DNA from 2 places in the Hyphomonas sp. genome. Region 2 is predicted to be linked to the other one. Evidence: predicted binding sites of a transcription regulator. Region 2 holds the regulator's gene; the other holds the start of a gene.
The links. Region 2 encodes HrcA, which represses chaperone genes, less so after heat shock. Its sites were predicted from a motif close to GTTAGCANTCNNCNNNGNNGANTGCTAAC; they were not measured.

Region 1: a site for HrcA is predicted at 4,605-4,633, ahead of groES (co-chaperone GroES). Genes of this name have one in related genera too.

The regions. Positions count from the first base shown of each region.
Region 1 covers NZ_CP051230.1:2,773,356-2,780,975, reverse strand. Annotated here, with positions in the region: gene HF955_RS13515 (DUF58 domain-containing protein) at 1-488, shown strand, start outside; gene HF955_RS13510 (stage II sporulation protein M) at 485-1,486, shown strand; gene HF955_RS13505 (RDD family protein) at 1,483-2,427, shown strand; gene HF955_RS13500 (DUF3137 domain-containing protein) at 2,433-3,578, opposite strand; gene HF955_RS13495 (GGDEF domain-containing protein) at 3,626-4,378, opposite strand; gene groES (co-chaperone GroES) at 4,705-4,995, shown strand; gene groL (chaperonin GroEL) at 5,050-6,699, shown strand; gene HF955_RS13480 (acyl-CoA synthetase) at 6,849-7,620, shown strand, end outside.
Region 2 covers NZ_CP051230.1:955,922-963,541, forward strand. Annotated here, with positions in the region: gene HF955_RS04725 (group III truncated hemoglobin) at 26-466, shown strand; gene rph (ribonuclease PH) at 463-1,188, opposite strand; gene HF955_RS04735 (formate--tetrahydrofolate ligase) at 1,278-2,948, shown strand; gene hrcA (heat-inducible transcriptional repressor HrcA) at 3,212-4,303, shown strand; gene HF955_RS04745 (nucleotide exchange factor GrpE) at 4,300-4,908, shown strand; gene HF955_RS04750 (hypothetical protein) at 4,905-5,756, opposite strand; gene HF955_RS04755 (DUF2061 domain-containing protein) at 5,833-6,045, opposite strand; gene dnaK (molecular chaperone DnaK) at 6,350-7,620, shown strand, end outside.

The DNA of each region.
Region 1 (7,620 bases), 1.8 Mb from region 2:
TGATTTATGGATTTGATGCCCGCCCCGGACTGGTCAGTGGCTTCCTGTCTGGCCAGCGCAGCTTCACCAAGGCCCAGGATTTCGCGGCCAAACTCGATTATTCGAGTGAGGAATCAAACTTCACACTGGCCTTGTCCTCGCTCGCCAGCCGGCTGGAGCGGCGCAGCCTGATCATCATCTTCTCCGACTTTGTCGACACGATCTCCGCCGAGTTGATGCTTGAGAATGTGAAACGGCTCACGGATCGCCATCTCGTCCTGTTCGCCACGTTCGAGGATGAAACCCTGTCCAGTATCGTGGATGCCCCGCCCAATACGACGGAAGACGTGACCCGCGCCGTGATCGCCGACACCTTGCTCGCCGAACGCGATACCGTGTTGTTGCGGCTCCAGCGCATGGGTGTGCAGGTGCTGGAAACCCGACCCGAAGCATTCGGACCGGAGCTGATTTCCCGGTATCTCCAGATCAAGCAGAGGAACATGCTGTGAGTGACCTCTTGAAATCATACCGGTTCCGGGAGGAACGCGAGAGCGACTGGCGCAAACTGGACCTGATCCTGACTCGCGCGGAGAATTCCGGCGTGAAGGCTTTGAGCGATGAACAGATGACCGCCTTGCCCCACCTCTACCGGCAGGCCGTTTCTTCCCTTTCGGTCGCGCGGGCGATTTCCCTTGACCAGAACGTCATTGCCTATCTCGAAAGCCTTTGCACCCGCGCCTATTTCTTTGTCTATGGCGCGCGCACGTCCCTCGGTGAGCGGATGATGGACTTCCTCCGTCGGGACTGGCCGGCCTGCGTGTCCTCTGCGCTCGGCCCGACGATCCTGGCGGCCCTGTTCCTGTTCGGCGGATGGGCGCTGGCATTCTTCCTGTGCATGCAGGACATGGAATGGTTCTGGACCTTTCATGGCCAGAATTTCTGGGATGGCCGCAATCCGGACGCCACGGTCGACTATCTGCGGTCAACGATCTACACGGAAGAAGGTGAATTGAGCGACGGACAGCTGACCTCATTCGCCAGTTACCTTTTCAACAACAACGCGCAGATCGCACTGTTCGCCTTTGCGCTAGGCTTCGCCTTTGGCATCCCGACCGCCTGGCTGCTTGTCTATGATGGCGTCATGATGGGGTCGCTCCATGCTGTGTTCTGGAGCAAGGGACTGGGCTATGAGTTCACCGGCTGGCTGCTCATTCACGGGACAACCGAATTGTTTGCCATCGTGCTGGCGGGCGCTGCCGGCTTCGTTATTGGCGGCGCGGTCGCCTTTCCCGGCCAGATGACGCGTCTCAACTCCGCTCGCAAGGCTGGGCAGACAGCGGCGAGCATCGCCATGGGCTGCGTGATCATGCTGATCATCGCAGCCTTGCTGGAAGGCTTCGGACGCCAGCTGATCAACAGCGATGTCATCCGATACGGAGTGGCCTTCAGCATACTTGGGCTCTGGTTTGCCTATTTCTACCTGCCCCGAAAAGCAGACCCGCTATGAACCAGACTGTCCCATCCGCCCCGGGCCGTGTGGATCCGGCCAATGTCGAGGCGGCGCGTCGGCGGCGCGCCCGGATGCAGGAGGAAGAGCGCCGGTCGAAACTCGTCCGTCGATTGGTCACGCCGGAAGGCGCGGCCATCCGCTTGAAGCTGGCAACCGCAACCGAGCGCGCAGGCGCCTTCCTGATTGATGTTGCGATCCAGTGGGCCATCGTGGTTGCTACGGCGCTGGGATTGCTGTTCGCCATGCGCGCGATGGATCCGGGCAGCCGCAACATGGCCTGGGCCATGTGGCTGGTCTTCTACTTTTTCGTCCGCAATTTCTACTACATCCTCTTCGAACTCGGCACGAAGGCCGCGACGCCTGGCAAGCGGGCCCTCGGCATCCGGGTCGCCTCGCGGGATGGCGGGCGACTGACAGCCAATTCCGTGCTCGCCCGAAACTTCATCCGGGAAATCGAGGTCGGCCTGCCGATACAGTTTCTGTTGATGGGCGGTGACCGCGTTCAGGGCTGGGTGGCCTTGCTGGGATTGATCTGGTCCGGCATCTTCCTTCTGTTCCCGATCTTCAACCGGGACAAGATGCGCGTGGGGGATCTGATTGCCGGCACATGGGTGATCCGCAATCCAAAGACCAAGCTGATGGGAGACATTTCCTCCTCGACCAAGACCGCCGCTCATGAACGTTTCACCTTTACGCCAGCGCAAGCCGATGCCTACGGCATCCACGAACTCCACGTGCTTGAGGACGTACTGCGCCAGTCGACACAGGATGTGAAGGCGCAGGTGGCCCTGCGAATCCGTCACAAGATCGGCTGGCAGCCAGACCCCGGAGAAACGGACACGGCCTTTCTCGAAGCCTATTACGCCGCCCTTCGCCGGCGACTGGAACAGCGAATGCTGCTGGGAGATCGCAAGACCGACAAGTTCGATACGCGCTAGCGCTGTCAGAGTCGGCCTTTCACCCAATCGCGCGTCAGGAAACCATCAATCAGGTCGCAAACCAGCCCCAGTTCCACCAGGGCTGAAGCATAGCGCCGCGGATCAACCAGCGGCTGGAAGATGGAGCCGGCCTCGAACTGGTCGTCCGCTTCCAACGCCAGCGTCATGTGGCCATCCTCGAAAATCCCGCGCAGCTTGCCGCCTGCGAAATGCCGCTCGAGCGCAATCAACCGCTCCATGCGATCCGGCGACAACAGGGCGCGCGCCTCGACCTGGTCGTTCGAATAGACCGTAAAAGCGGCGTCGAGCTCCCGTGAAATCAGGTCCACCTTCTTCAGGTCGCCTGATTGCTTCCCGCGCTTCCACCATCCTGACCTCGCCATCACCGTGCGACCGAGAAACCGTTCGGGATATTCAACATGCAGCAGGATGCCCTGGAACACGGTCGTGCTGTTCTTCCCGCCGGACTCCAGAGTGGCCTCGACCAGCGAAAATTGCGTCCCGGCCCGTTCCCCGGAAATCAGGTCCTCGAACTTGCGGCGTGCATGCCCCGGAAGAAGTTTGGCCGCTTCCAGCGTGTCATAGGCCGGCGTTGGCGCATCCGGTCCGCCCATGGAACCGAAAGATATCGCGCCGAAAGGCGTGCTCATCGTTGACTGGGCTCCACTGGAGTAAGCTGCAGACAGATCCCGGGTACGCGTCGCCAGCGTCTTCAAATCCTCGATCCCCGACAAGTCCGGATGCAGTGTGTCGTACGTGAACCCGAACGGCTCACAGGCCGCCGTCAGCACCAAGTGCTTGGTCTGCGACTTCATCGTGAAGACCTTTATCCAGGCGGTGGCGGAAATCAGCGCCGCGGAAACAAAGATCACGAACAGGTACCAGGGAAACAGGAAACTGACCGTGGCCAGGGTCGAAATGGTCAGCAGAATGGCAATGAAGATGGGGATGCCCGCCCCGATGATCGTGCGGGTCGTGGCTTGCCGGATCGCGGCCTTGCGCGCGATTTCACGACGCGCCAGTTCCGGCGCCAGCACATCCGACCAGACCTGCGGGGCATGCGTGAATTCGCGGCGCTGCCCCGCCAGCACGGCAAGCGACGGGACATGTGCCAGCACATGGTCATATTTCTTCGGATTGAGTTTGGCCACGCGCTGTCCCCCTCAGTTGGCCGGCATCCCTTGCCCGCCAGACCGCATCATGCGGCGAGCGTAAGCTCCCGGACGGCGGTCACGCAATTGCGTCCCTTGGCCTTTGATTCATACAGCGCAGCGTCCGCCAGTTCGAGCATGCCGTCGAAATCGGAGCCCGGCGGCAGCATGGACAGGCCAAAGCTGGCCGTCACGCTGACCGGCTGGCCATCAATCATCACGACATGGTTCTCGATCGACGCCCGCAGCCGGTCGCAGACGCTCCGGGCCTGTTCGGTGTCGACATTGCTGAGCAGGATCACGAATTCCTCGCCGCCCCAGCGTCCCAGGCGGTCGAACGGTCCCCGCAGTTCCGAATAGGCAACAGCCGCGATTTCCCGCAGCACGCGGTCTCCGGCGGCATGGCCATGTTCGTCATTGACCATCTTGAAATAATCGATGTCGAACAGTGCCACGGCGGAGGTCATCTCCGTCCGGCTCATGCGGGCCAGTTCCTCGCAGGCAAATTGCTTGAAGAATTTGCGGTTCAGCAGGCCTGTCAGCGCATCCGTGGACGCCATGTCCTCCAGCGTGCGTTGGTAAATCCGCATCTTGTATTCATGCTGTGCGGCAATCGCAGCCGTCGGCACCGCCACACAGGCCGCAATGAACAGATTGGCCACAATGAAATTGTGTGGATCGCTCGGGAAGCCCATCGAATACACAATGACCGAAAAGGTGAAGCACAGGCACAGCGCGGTAATCGCCACGAAGGCGAAAAAGGTCAGCGATTCGACCACATCTTCGAACTTGCCCTGCAATGCCCTTCTCCCGGTTACTGGCCCGTTTGTCTCACAGGAGTGATATTTTACCGTCAATCCAATGCGGAATTTTCCGGTGGCAATGTTCATATTTTGGCAATGAGTGCACCGCGCCTCCGGCCAGCGCCTGCAGCAGGATGCCGTCCGTGATAGTCAGGCCGGACCGCAAAAATTTCGCAACATTCCGGTTGACGCTCCGCGACGGCGCTCTTAACTCCGCTCCATCGCTAGCAGTCGGGCATGGTGAGTGCTAATACGCGCCATTCCGCCCTGCATGGCGGACTTTTTCAATTGAACTCGTCAATGAGACAAGAGGGCTAAATCCAATGAAACTTCGTCCCCTGCACGACCGTGTCGTCGTGCGCCGCGTCAAGGAAGAAGAGAAAACCAAGGGCGGGATCATCATCCCCGACACCGCCAAGGAAAAGCCGCAGGAAGGCGAAGTCGTCGCTGTCGGCGCCGGTGCTTTCGGTGATGACAATGAGCGCATCGCACTCGACGTCAAAGTCGGCGACCGCGTGCTCTTCGGCAAATGGTCCGGCACGGAAGTGACCGTCGACGGCGAAGAACTGCTCATCATGAAAGAGAGCGATATCATGGGTGTGCTCGAGGCGTAAGCCCGCACCCGTTCGCTTTCCACCAGACAGAATTCTCAAAAGAGGTAATCAACAATGTCAGCCAAACACGTAGTTTTCGGCGCAGACGCCCGCGAGCGCATGCTGAAGGGCGTCGACACGCTCGCCAACGCCGTGAAGGTCACGCTGGGCCCGAAAGGCCGCAACGTCGTCATCGAGAAATCCTTCGGCGCACCGCGCACCACGAAGGACGGCGTCACCGTCGCAAAAGAGATCGAGCTTGAGGACAAGCTGGAGAACATGGGCGCACAAATGCTGCGCGAAGTGGCCTCGAAGGCCAATGACGTTGCCGGCGACGGCACGACGACCGCCACCGTGCTCGCCCAGGCCATCGTTCGCGAAGGCATGAAGCGCGTTGCCGCCGGCATGAACCCGATGGACCTGAAGCGCGGTATCGACAAGGCCGTGACCGAAGTCCTCAGCGACCTTGCCCACCACTCCAAGAAGGTGAAGTCGAACGAAGAGATCGCCCAGGTCGGCACCATCTCCGCAAACGGCGACACCGAAGTCGGCGCCATGATCGCCGAAGCCATGGCGAAAGTCGGCAATGAAGGTGTCATCACGGTCGAGGAAGCCAAGTCGCTCGAAACCGAACTCGACGTCGTCGAAGGCATGCAGTTCGATCGCGGCTACCTGTCGCCGTACTTCATCACCAACCCGGACAAGATGATCGCGGAACTCGAAGATCCGTTCATCCTGCTTCACGAGAGCAAGCTGTCCTCCCTGCAGCCGATGCTGCCGATCCTGGAAAGCGTCGTTCAGAGCCAGAAGCCGCTGCTCATCATCGCCGAAGACGTCGATGGCGAAGCCCTGGCAACCCTCGTGGTCAACAAGCTGCGTGGCGGCCTGAAGATCGCTGCCGTGAAAGCTCCGGGCTTCGGCGACCGCCGCAAGGCCATGCTGCAGGACATCGCTGTCCTCACCGGCGGCCAGGTCATCTCCGAAGACCTCGGCATCAAGCTCGAGAACGTGTCCATGGACATGCTCGGCACCGCAAAGCGCGTGTCGATCTCCAAGGATGACACGACCATCGTGGACGGCGCCGGCGCGAAGAAAGACCTCGAAGCGCGCGTTTCCCAGATCCGCAAGCAGATCGAAGACACGTCTTCCGACTATGACCGCGAGAAACTGCAAGAGCGTCTCGCCAAACTGGCCGGCGGCGTGGCTGTAATCAAGGTTGGCGGCGCTACCGAAGTGGAAGTGAAAGAGCGTAAGGACCGCGTCGATGACGCCCTGAACGCAACCCGTGCGGCTGTCGAAGAAGGCATCGTTCCTGGCGGCGGCACGGCCCTCCTGTCTGCTGCTGGCAACATTGACGTCAAAGGCGCCAATGATGACGAGCAGGCCGGTATCGACATCGTTCGCAAGGCTCTGGAAGCTCCGGTTCGCCAGATCGCCGAGAACGCCGGTGTTGAAGGTTCGGTCGTTGTTGACCAGATCCGCCGCGGCAAGGGCAAGGGCTTCGGCTTTAACGCCCAGACCGAAGAATATGGCGACCTGGTCGGCATGGGTGTGATCGATCCGGTGAAAGTTGTTCGCTCTGCCCTGCAGAACGCAGCATCTGTCGCCGGCCTGCTGATCACCACCGAAGCCTCGATCGCCGAAGCACCGAAGAAGGAATCCGCTGGTGGCGGCATGCCCGACATGGGCGGCGGCATGGGCGGAATGGGTGGCATGGGCTTCTAGGCCCGGCCCTCAAACCCGGAATGTGGGAGGCAGCACTTCGGTGCTGCCTCTTTTTTTGGGTTCGACGGCCCCGCCACGCTCCGATTTCTCTTCTCTGCCCCGGCGGCAACCGCCTAGACTTGCCGAAAAACAAACCGGGAGAAAACGCTGTGACAGCTGCAGAGGAACTGAATTTCGGAGACATGCTCGACGCGGTCGGGGAACTCCTTGGTCCGCAAGACCTGGCCCTGGCGCATGGGAGCCGCCGCACATACTGGCCGGACTTCACGGCCCGCTCCAATCGCCTGGCCCGCAATCTGCGCGCCATGGGGGTCGAAACCGGAGACAAGGCCGGCTTCTATCTGCGCAATCAGCCGGAATACACCGAAGCCCTCGCGGCGAGCTTCAAGGCGCGTTTCACGCATGTGAATGTCAATTATCGCTATCTTGCGGATGAGTTGTTCTACATTTTCGACAATTCGGACTCCGCAGTCGTGTTCTATGACGCGCAATTCCTCGATCAGGTCGAACTCGTTCGTGCGCGTCTGCCCAAGGTGAAGGTCTGGGTTCAGATCGGTGACGGCGAAATACCTGACTGGGCGGAAGACTATGAGCGTCTGGCAACAGAGGGAGACCCCGCCCCGCTCGCGATTGAACGGTCCGCAGACGATCTGTTCTTCCTCTATACCGGCGGCACGACCGGCATGCCCAAGGGAGTGATGTGGTCGCAATCCGTATGGCGCCAGGCTGCGCGCGAAGGCGCTGAAAAGGCCGGCCTGCCCTACCCGTCGACCATGGAAGAGTTCAAGATGGCCGTGCAACTCCTGGGGCGCACCGCACGCCAGGTGCCCGCCTGCCCCCTCATGCACGGCACCGGCCTGTTCACCGCAATGGGCGCATTCCTGGCAGGCGGCGCCATCATCACGCTGGAACAGAATGCCA
Region 2 (7,620 bases):
TTCCGCGTATCCCATCTGACGCGTCATGACTGTCCGCATCCGTTCTGCCGAAGACCGGCGCCGCGAAATCCGGGAGAATGCCGCCCGGCTCGGCATCGATGAGGCGTTCATCTCCGATCTGGTCGAAACCTTCTATCGCCGCGTGCGGAGTCATCCCCTGCTCGGCCCGGTCTTCGAGCGCGAAATCGGAGACCATTGGGATCCGCACCTCGCCACGATGAAGGATTTCTGGTCATCGGTGGCGATGAATACCGGCCGGTATTCCGGCAAGCCCTTCCCTGCCCACATGAAACTGACGGGCATCACACCCGCCCATTTCAATGTCTGGCTCGCCCTGTTCCGGATGACGCTGGAAGACCTGTCCACCCATGCCGAGACGGTCGACTATTTCATGGAACGCGCCGACCGGATCGCCCGAAGCTTCCAGCTCGGCATGTTCGAACTGGGCAACGGGCCTGCCGGCTAGCCGAGCGCCGCGCGCTGCGCCTCGAACAATTCCATGCAGCCTTTCTCGGCCAGCCGCAGCATCTCGTCCAGTTCGGCGCGGGTCATGGGACGTTCCTCGCCGGTGCCCTGCACCTCGATGAAGCCGCCATCGGAACTCATCACCACATTCATGTCGGCCTCGCCGCGCGAATCCTCGGGATAGTCGACATCCAGCACCGGATGATCCTGATAGACGCCCACGGAAATCGCTGCGGCCTGCTTCGTGATCGGATCGGCTGAAATCACGCCTTCTGCCTTGAGATAGCGACAGGCCATGGCCAGCGCGACGAACCCGCCGGTGATCGAGGCGGTGCGCGTTCCGCCATCGGCCTGCAGCACGTCGCAATCGATGGTGATCTGGTTTTCGCCGAGCGCCGACAGGTCGCAGACCGAGCGCAGCGACCGCCCGATCAGGCGCTGGATTTCCTGTGTCCGTCCCGACTGCTTGCCGGAAGCGGCCTCGCGGCGTCCGCGTGTATGGGTGGCGCGCGGCAGCATGCCATACTCCCCGGTCACCCAGCCCTTGCCCTGCCCTTTCAGCCATGGCGGCACGCTCTTTTCCCAGCTGGCCGTGCAAAGGACGTGCGTATTGCCGAACTTTGCCAGGCACGAGCCTTCTGCATAGCGGGTGACATTGGTTTCCAGCGTCACCTCGCGAAGCTGGTCAAAAGCGCGTCCGGACGGACGGATAAGCGTGCTCATCTGGGTATCCTCTTTGCTGACCTGCCTGATTGCGGGTTTTGGCGCGCCTGTCTACACCGGGTAAGAGGTTCTATTCGCTTGGGGGACATATGCCGACCGATATCGAGATTGCCCGGGGGGCCCGGAAGCGCCCGATGCAGGAACTTGCAGACGCGCTGCACATCAGCGCCGAACACATCATCCCGTATGGCCATGACAAGGCGAAGATCGCCGCCGGGCATCTCGACGCCATCCGGTCACAGCCCGACGGCAAGCTGATCCTGGTCACCGCGATCAACCCCACCCCGGCCGGCGAGGGCAAGACCACGACCAGTATCGGCCTGGCCGATGCCATGAACCGGATCGGAGAGCGTACCCTGCTCTGCCTGCGCGAACCGTCGCTGGGCCCCTGCTTCGGCATGAAGGGCGGCGCCACCGGCGGCGGACAGGCGCAGATCGTTCCAATGGAGGACATCAATCTCCACTTCACCGGCGATTTTCACGCCATCACGGCTGCCCACAATTTGCTGGCCGCGATGATCGACAATCATGTCCATTGGGGCGGCGAAACCGGACTGGAGCCGACACGGATCAGCTGGCGCCGTGTGCTCGACGTGAATGACCGCAATCTGCGCCATGTCGTGACCGGTCTGGGCGGAAGTGCAAACGGCACGCCGATGGAAACCGGCTTCGACATCACCGTCGCTTCGGAAATCATGGCCATTCTCTGCCTTGCCGATGATGCGCATGACCTGCAGCGGCGGCTCGAACGGATGGTCATCGGCTATCGCCGCGGCCGCGTGCCCGTGACGGCCGGGGAAATGAAGGCCGTCGGCGCCATGATGGCGCTGCTCAAGGAAGCCATGCTGCCAAATCTCGTCCAGACGCTGGAAGGCAATCCGGCCCTGGTGCATGGCGGTCCGTTCGCGAACATCGCGCATGGCTGCAGCTCGGTCATTGCCACACGGGCGGCGCTGAAGATGGCGGACTATGTCATCACCGAGGCCGGCTTCGGCGCGGATCTCGGCGCGGAGAAATTTCTGAACATCAAGTGCCGCCAGTCCGGACTGGGCCCCGATGCCGCCGTGCTGGTCGCAACAGTACGTGCACTGAAGATGCATGGCGGCGTCTCGAAGGAGGATGCGGGCACCGTCAGCTATGACTCGCTCGAGCGCGGCCTTGCCAATCTCGGCCGGCACATCGAAAACCTGCGCCAGTTCAACGTGCCGGTCGTGGTCGCGATCAACCGGTTCACGTCCGACACGTCGGGCGAAATCGCCGCTGTCGAGGCCTTCTGCGAACGCATCGGCGTGCCCGTATCGATCTGCACCCATTGGGCCGAAGGCGGGCATGGCGCGGAGGACCTGGCCCGCAAGGTAACCGCCCTGATCGCTGCAACAGGCGCCGAGTACAAGCCGCTCTACCCGTCCGACATGCCACTCTTCGACAAGATCGAAACGGTCGCCCGGCGCATCTATCGTGCCAGCCATGTCGAAGCCCCGGCCACCGTCCGCCGCCAACTCGACCGCTGGGACGAGGAAGGCTACGGCCATTTTCCCGTCTGCATGGCCAAGACCCAGTACAGCTTCTCCGCCAATGCCAAACTGGTCGGCGCGCCGGAAGGCCATGTCCTGCCGCTGCGCGAAGTGCGCCTGTCAGCAGGCGCGGGATTCGTGGTCGGGGTCTGTGGGGACATCGTCACCATGCCGGGCCTTCCCCGCCAGCCTGCCGCAGAGGGCATTCACCTGAACGCGTCCGGCCAGATCGAAGGCCTCTCCTGACGCCATTTGACTCTACTTAGCAAAAAGGCTGATTGGAACTTATGCAAAATCGCGTGTTGATGACCCGGGCGCACCCTGCCTGACAGCAGGCTCTGGCCGGCCCGGGACCTTGCGGAGGCATTCGACGCCAGCCGGCCGAGCGCCAGGACACGCAAATCCTCAACCGCCTGAGTACGAGCGTTCTGGAGGACCGCGCAACCGGCTCGCGCCACCTCGTCTGAAACCTATTGAACCGCGGGCGGCGCGCGCCTAATCAATAAGGGATGATCCAGCCCCTCGACACGCAATCCCTGTTGCAGCGCCTCGACCAGCGCTCCCGCGACATTTTCCGGGAGATTGTCGAAGGTTATCTGACCACCGGCGAACCGGTCGGCTCGCGGACGCTGTCGAAGAGCGGCATCGCCCTGTCTCCGGCCTCGATCCGCAATGTCATGGCGGACCTGACCGAGTTGGGCCTGCTGGAATCGCCGCACATTTCGGCCGGACGTGCCCCGACCCATACGGGCCTGCGCCTGTTCGTCGACGGCTTTCTGGAGATTGGCGAGCCCAGCCGGGATGATCGCCGGGAGATCGACGAACGGCTGAAATCCGCCGGGGCAGACATCGAGGCGGTCATGGGCGAGGCCTCCGACATCCTGTCCGGCCTGACCGGCGGAGCGGGCCTCGTCTCCTCTCCGACCCGCGATGCGGTGGTGCGGCATGCCGAATTCGTGCCTCTGGGCGGACGCGAAGCCCTGTGCGTCATCGTCACTGAAGACGGGGATGTCGAAAACCGGATCGTGGAAGTCCCCGAAGGCCTGCCCGCCACAACATTGATCGAGGCCGGCAATTATCTGTCCACCCGCGTGCGCGGCCGCACCCTGTCGGAAGTCTCCCTCGACATCCGTGAAGAATTGCGCACCCGCCGCGCGGCACTGGACCAGGCGGCCTCCTCTCTTGTCGAACAGGGCCTTGCCCAATGGGGCGGCGAAGCGCCGGGCCGGGGCCGGTCCCTGATCGTGCGGGGCCGCGCCAATCTGCTGGAAGATGCCCAGGCCGCCGAGGATCTCGACCGTGTGCGCCAGCTGTTCAACGAACTTGAACGCCAGCAAAGCCTGCTCGATATCCTCGATACGACCCGCGAGGCCGATGGCGTCCGGCTGTTCATCGGCTCGGAGAACCAGCTTTTCCCGCTGTCGGGTTCAAGTGTGATCGTGGCTCCCTATATGGGAGGCGGAAAACAGGTTATCGGCGCGCTCGGCGTGATTGGCCCCACAAGGCTGAACTATGCCCGCGTGATACCCATGGTGGATTATACGGCGAAAATGGTCGGCCAGCTGCTGACCAATCGCCGAAAGAAGGATGTGCAAGGATGAGCGACGAAACCAAGCCCGGCGAAACCGCTGAGATCGATCCGAATGCCTCTAAGGCTGACCTGAAAGCGGCCGCGGATGACATCCTGAGGTCTGCTCCGAAACAGGATGAAACGCCGGGAGACGAATTGACACCCGTTGAACAGCTCGAGGTCGAGAAGGAGGAACTGCGCGAACAGCTGTTGCGCACGCTCGCAGACCTTGAAAACACACGCAAACGCGCCGAGCGCCAGGTGGCCGATGCCCGCATCTACGCCATCGAGAAATTCGCCGGCGACCTGCTCAGCGTCTCCGACAATCTGTCCCGCGCCCTTTCGGCCCTGTCCGAGGAAGACCGCGATGCCCTGTCAGAGCCGGGCAAGAACCTGCTTGGCGGCATCGAGATGACGGAGAAGGAGCTGCACACGGCCCTCGCCCGGCACGGCGTCACCGCCATCGCGGCCCAGCCCGGCGACACGTTCGACCCGAACCTGCACCAGGCCGTCGCCAACATCCCGTCAGACCAGCCAAACGGCACCATCGCCTCCTGCTTCCAGCCCGGCTGGAAGATCGGCGAGCGCACCCTGCGCGCCGCCATGGTCGCCGTCAGCGCAGGCGCGGCGAACTAGCGACGCACCTTCCACATCGTGACTGTGTTCTGCCGCCAGTTCGGCACAATGACCGTATTGCCGATCACCGTCAGATCGTTCTGGGAGACCGGCTCGTCAAACAGGGTCGTGACGACGCCATCCTCGCCGACATAGTGGATCTGGCCGGGCCAGGACGAGACGAGATAGCCGCCGCCCGGCACGAGCCCGATCCCGTCGGCATTTTCCATGCCGGCGGCAATCTCGGTCAATTCGCCATCTGCGGTCACGCTGAACAAGCTGCCGGTTGTCATGGTAGAGACCAGCATCCGGTCGCCATCCCCCAACAGGCCGTTCACACCCGCCAGCCGTTCATCCTGCAGCCACAGCGCCGCCGCGCCATCCTCGATCCGGTAGATGGCGGCATCGCCGGAATCGGAGACGAACACCGCGCCGTTCCAGACCGTCGCATCGTTGAGGAATTTCGCGCCCTGGATCTGCACCTTGCCGAGCCGCTTGCCGGTGGTCGCATCAAAGGACACAACGGCATCAATGTCGGTCGCGTACAGATCGCCGTCCAGAACGGCCATGCCCTTCGGTGCGTCCAGCTTTGCTGCCCAGTGGCGCTCGGTCACTGTACCGTCGGGCGCGAGGCGGGAAATGTATCCATCACCATCCTTTGCACTCCCCTCCCCGACAACATTCGAGATCAGGTAGGCCCCGTCCGGCGCCACCGCCACGCCCTCGGGACTTTCGAACCCTTCGGCCACCCAGACCTGTTCGATGCTGGCGACCGCCAGCGGGAGCGCCTCGCTGTGCGGCCCGGCCGAAGGGGCCGCGCAGGCCCCCATCAGAATGAGGGATGAAGCGAAAGCGGCTGTGCGGATCATGGATGGCCTCCCCGGCATGTGTTTTGACCACTATGCCAAGCCGGGCATCACCGCGTCCAGCCTTTCCGAAACGCGATCAGCCGACAGGTTCCGCAGGGGCCGACCGCGCCATCGGCAAGCGTTCCCAGAGCCGCTCATGGAATGTGTAGGCGATGGTCTGCACGGCCGGTTCGATCAGGCCAATGGCCAGCGCCGCGTGCCAGTTGCGCGTCAGGGCAAAGGCCACCGCGACGGCGACCGTAAGATGCATCAGGCTGTAGGTCAGGGTCTTGATCAATTGGCGGGGCATGGGAAATCCTTTCACACCAATTGAAATAGTGAGAGTGAGAACCATTTTCAAATAAATAGGCGCGCGACCTCCCATAGAGCCAACCTATCGCAGCAAGGGGCCAAAAACCTGTACAGCTACGTATTGTTCCCCCCTTGAGACGCGCTAAAGCCTTCCCATATCGCAAGTCGAACCGGCGCACGGATAAAACCCGTTTCCGCCACCTCATTTGAACCCTTGGAGAGAGCCACCGGCTGTCCGGGGCTGCTGAGCAGACCGCAACAGAACATGGCCCGTGGCGGCTTGATAAAAAGAGAGACGCAATATGAGCAAAATCATCGGTATTGACCTTGGTACGACCAATTCCTGCGTTGCCGTCATGGAAGGCGGCCAGGCGAAGGTCATCGAAAACGCAGAAGGCCAGCGTACGACCCCGTCCGTGGTTGCCTTCACCGAAGGCGGCGAGCGCCTGATCGGCATGCCGGCCCGGCGCCAGGCTGTGACGAATCCGGATTTCACCTTCTACGCCATCAAACGCCTGATCGGCCGTCAGTTCGACGATCCGACCGCACAGAAGGACAAGGAAATTTCGCCCTTCGAGATCGTCAAGGGCCCGTCCGGCGATGCATGGGTGAAAGGTCGTGACAAGGATTACGCGCCGCAGGAAATCTCGGCCTTCATCCTGACCAAGATGAAGGAAACGGCCGAAGCCTATCTGGGCAGCGAAGTGACCCAGGCGGTCATCACCGTTCCGGCCTACTTCAACGACGCTCAGCGCCAGGCGACCAAAGATGCCGGCAAGATTGCGGGCCTTGAAGTGCTGCGCATCATCAACGAGCCGACCGCGGCAGCCCTGGCCTATGGCCTCGACAAGGACGAGCAGTCCAAGACTATCGCCGTCTACGACCTCGGCGGCGGTACGTTCGACGTCTCCCTGCTGGAGATCGGTGACGGCGTGTTCGAAGTGCTGTCCACCAATGGCGACACCTTCCTCGGTGGTGAGGATTTCGACCTGCGCATCGTCGACTTCCTGGCGGACGAGTTCAAGAAGGATCAGGGCATCGACCTGAAGGCCGACAAGCTGGCGCTCCAGCGCCTGAAGGAAGAAGCCGAGAAGGCCAAGAAGGAGCTGTCCTCCGCCAGCCAGTATGAAGTGAACCTTCCCTTCATCACGGCAGACGCGACCGGCCCGAAACACCTCAACATCAAGCTGACCCGCGCCAAGTTCGAAAGCCTGGTCGAGGATCTCGTCAAGCGCACGATCGAACCGTGCAAGAAGGCGCTCGCCGATGCCGGCAAGTCCGCTGCCGACATTGACGAAGTGGTCCTCGTTGGCGGCATGACCCGCATGCCGGCGGTGCAGGAGGCGGTGAAGAAATTCTTCAACCGCGAGCCGCACAAGGGCGTGAACCCGGATGAAGTCGTCGCCATCGGCGCGGCCATCCAGGGCGGCGTTCTGCAAGGCGACGTGAAAGACGTGGTCCTGCTCGACGTGACCCCTCTGTCGCTGGGCATCGAGACGCTGGGTGGCGTGTTCACCCGCCTGATCGACCGCAACACCACGATCCCGACCAAGAAGTCCCAGGTCTTCTCGAC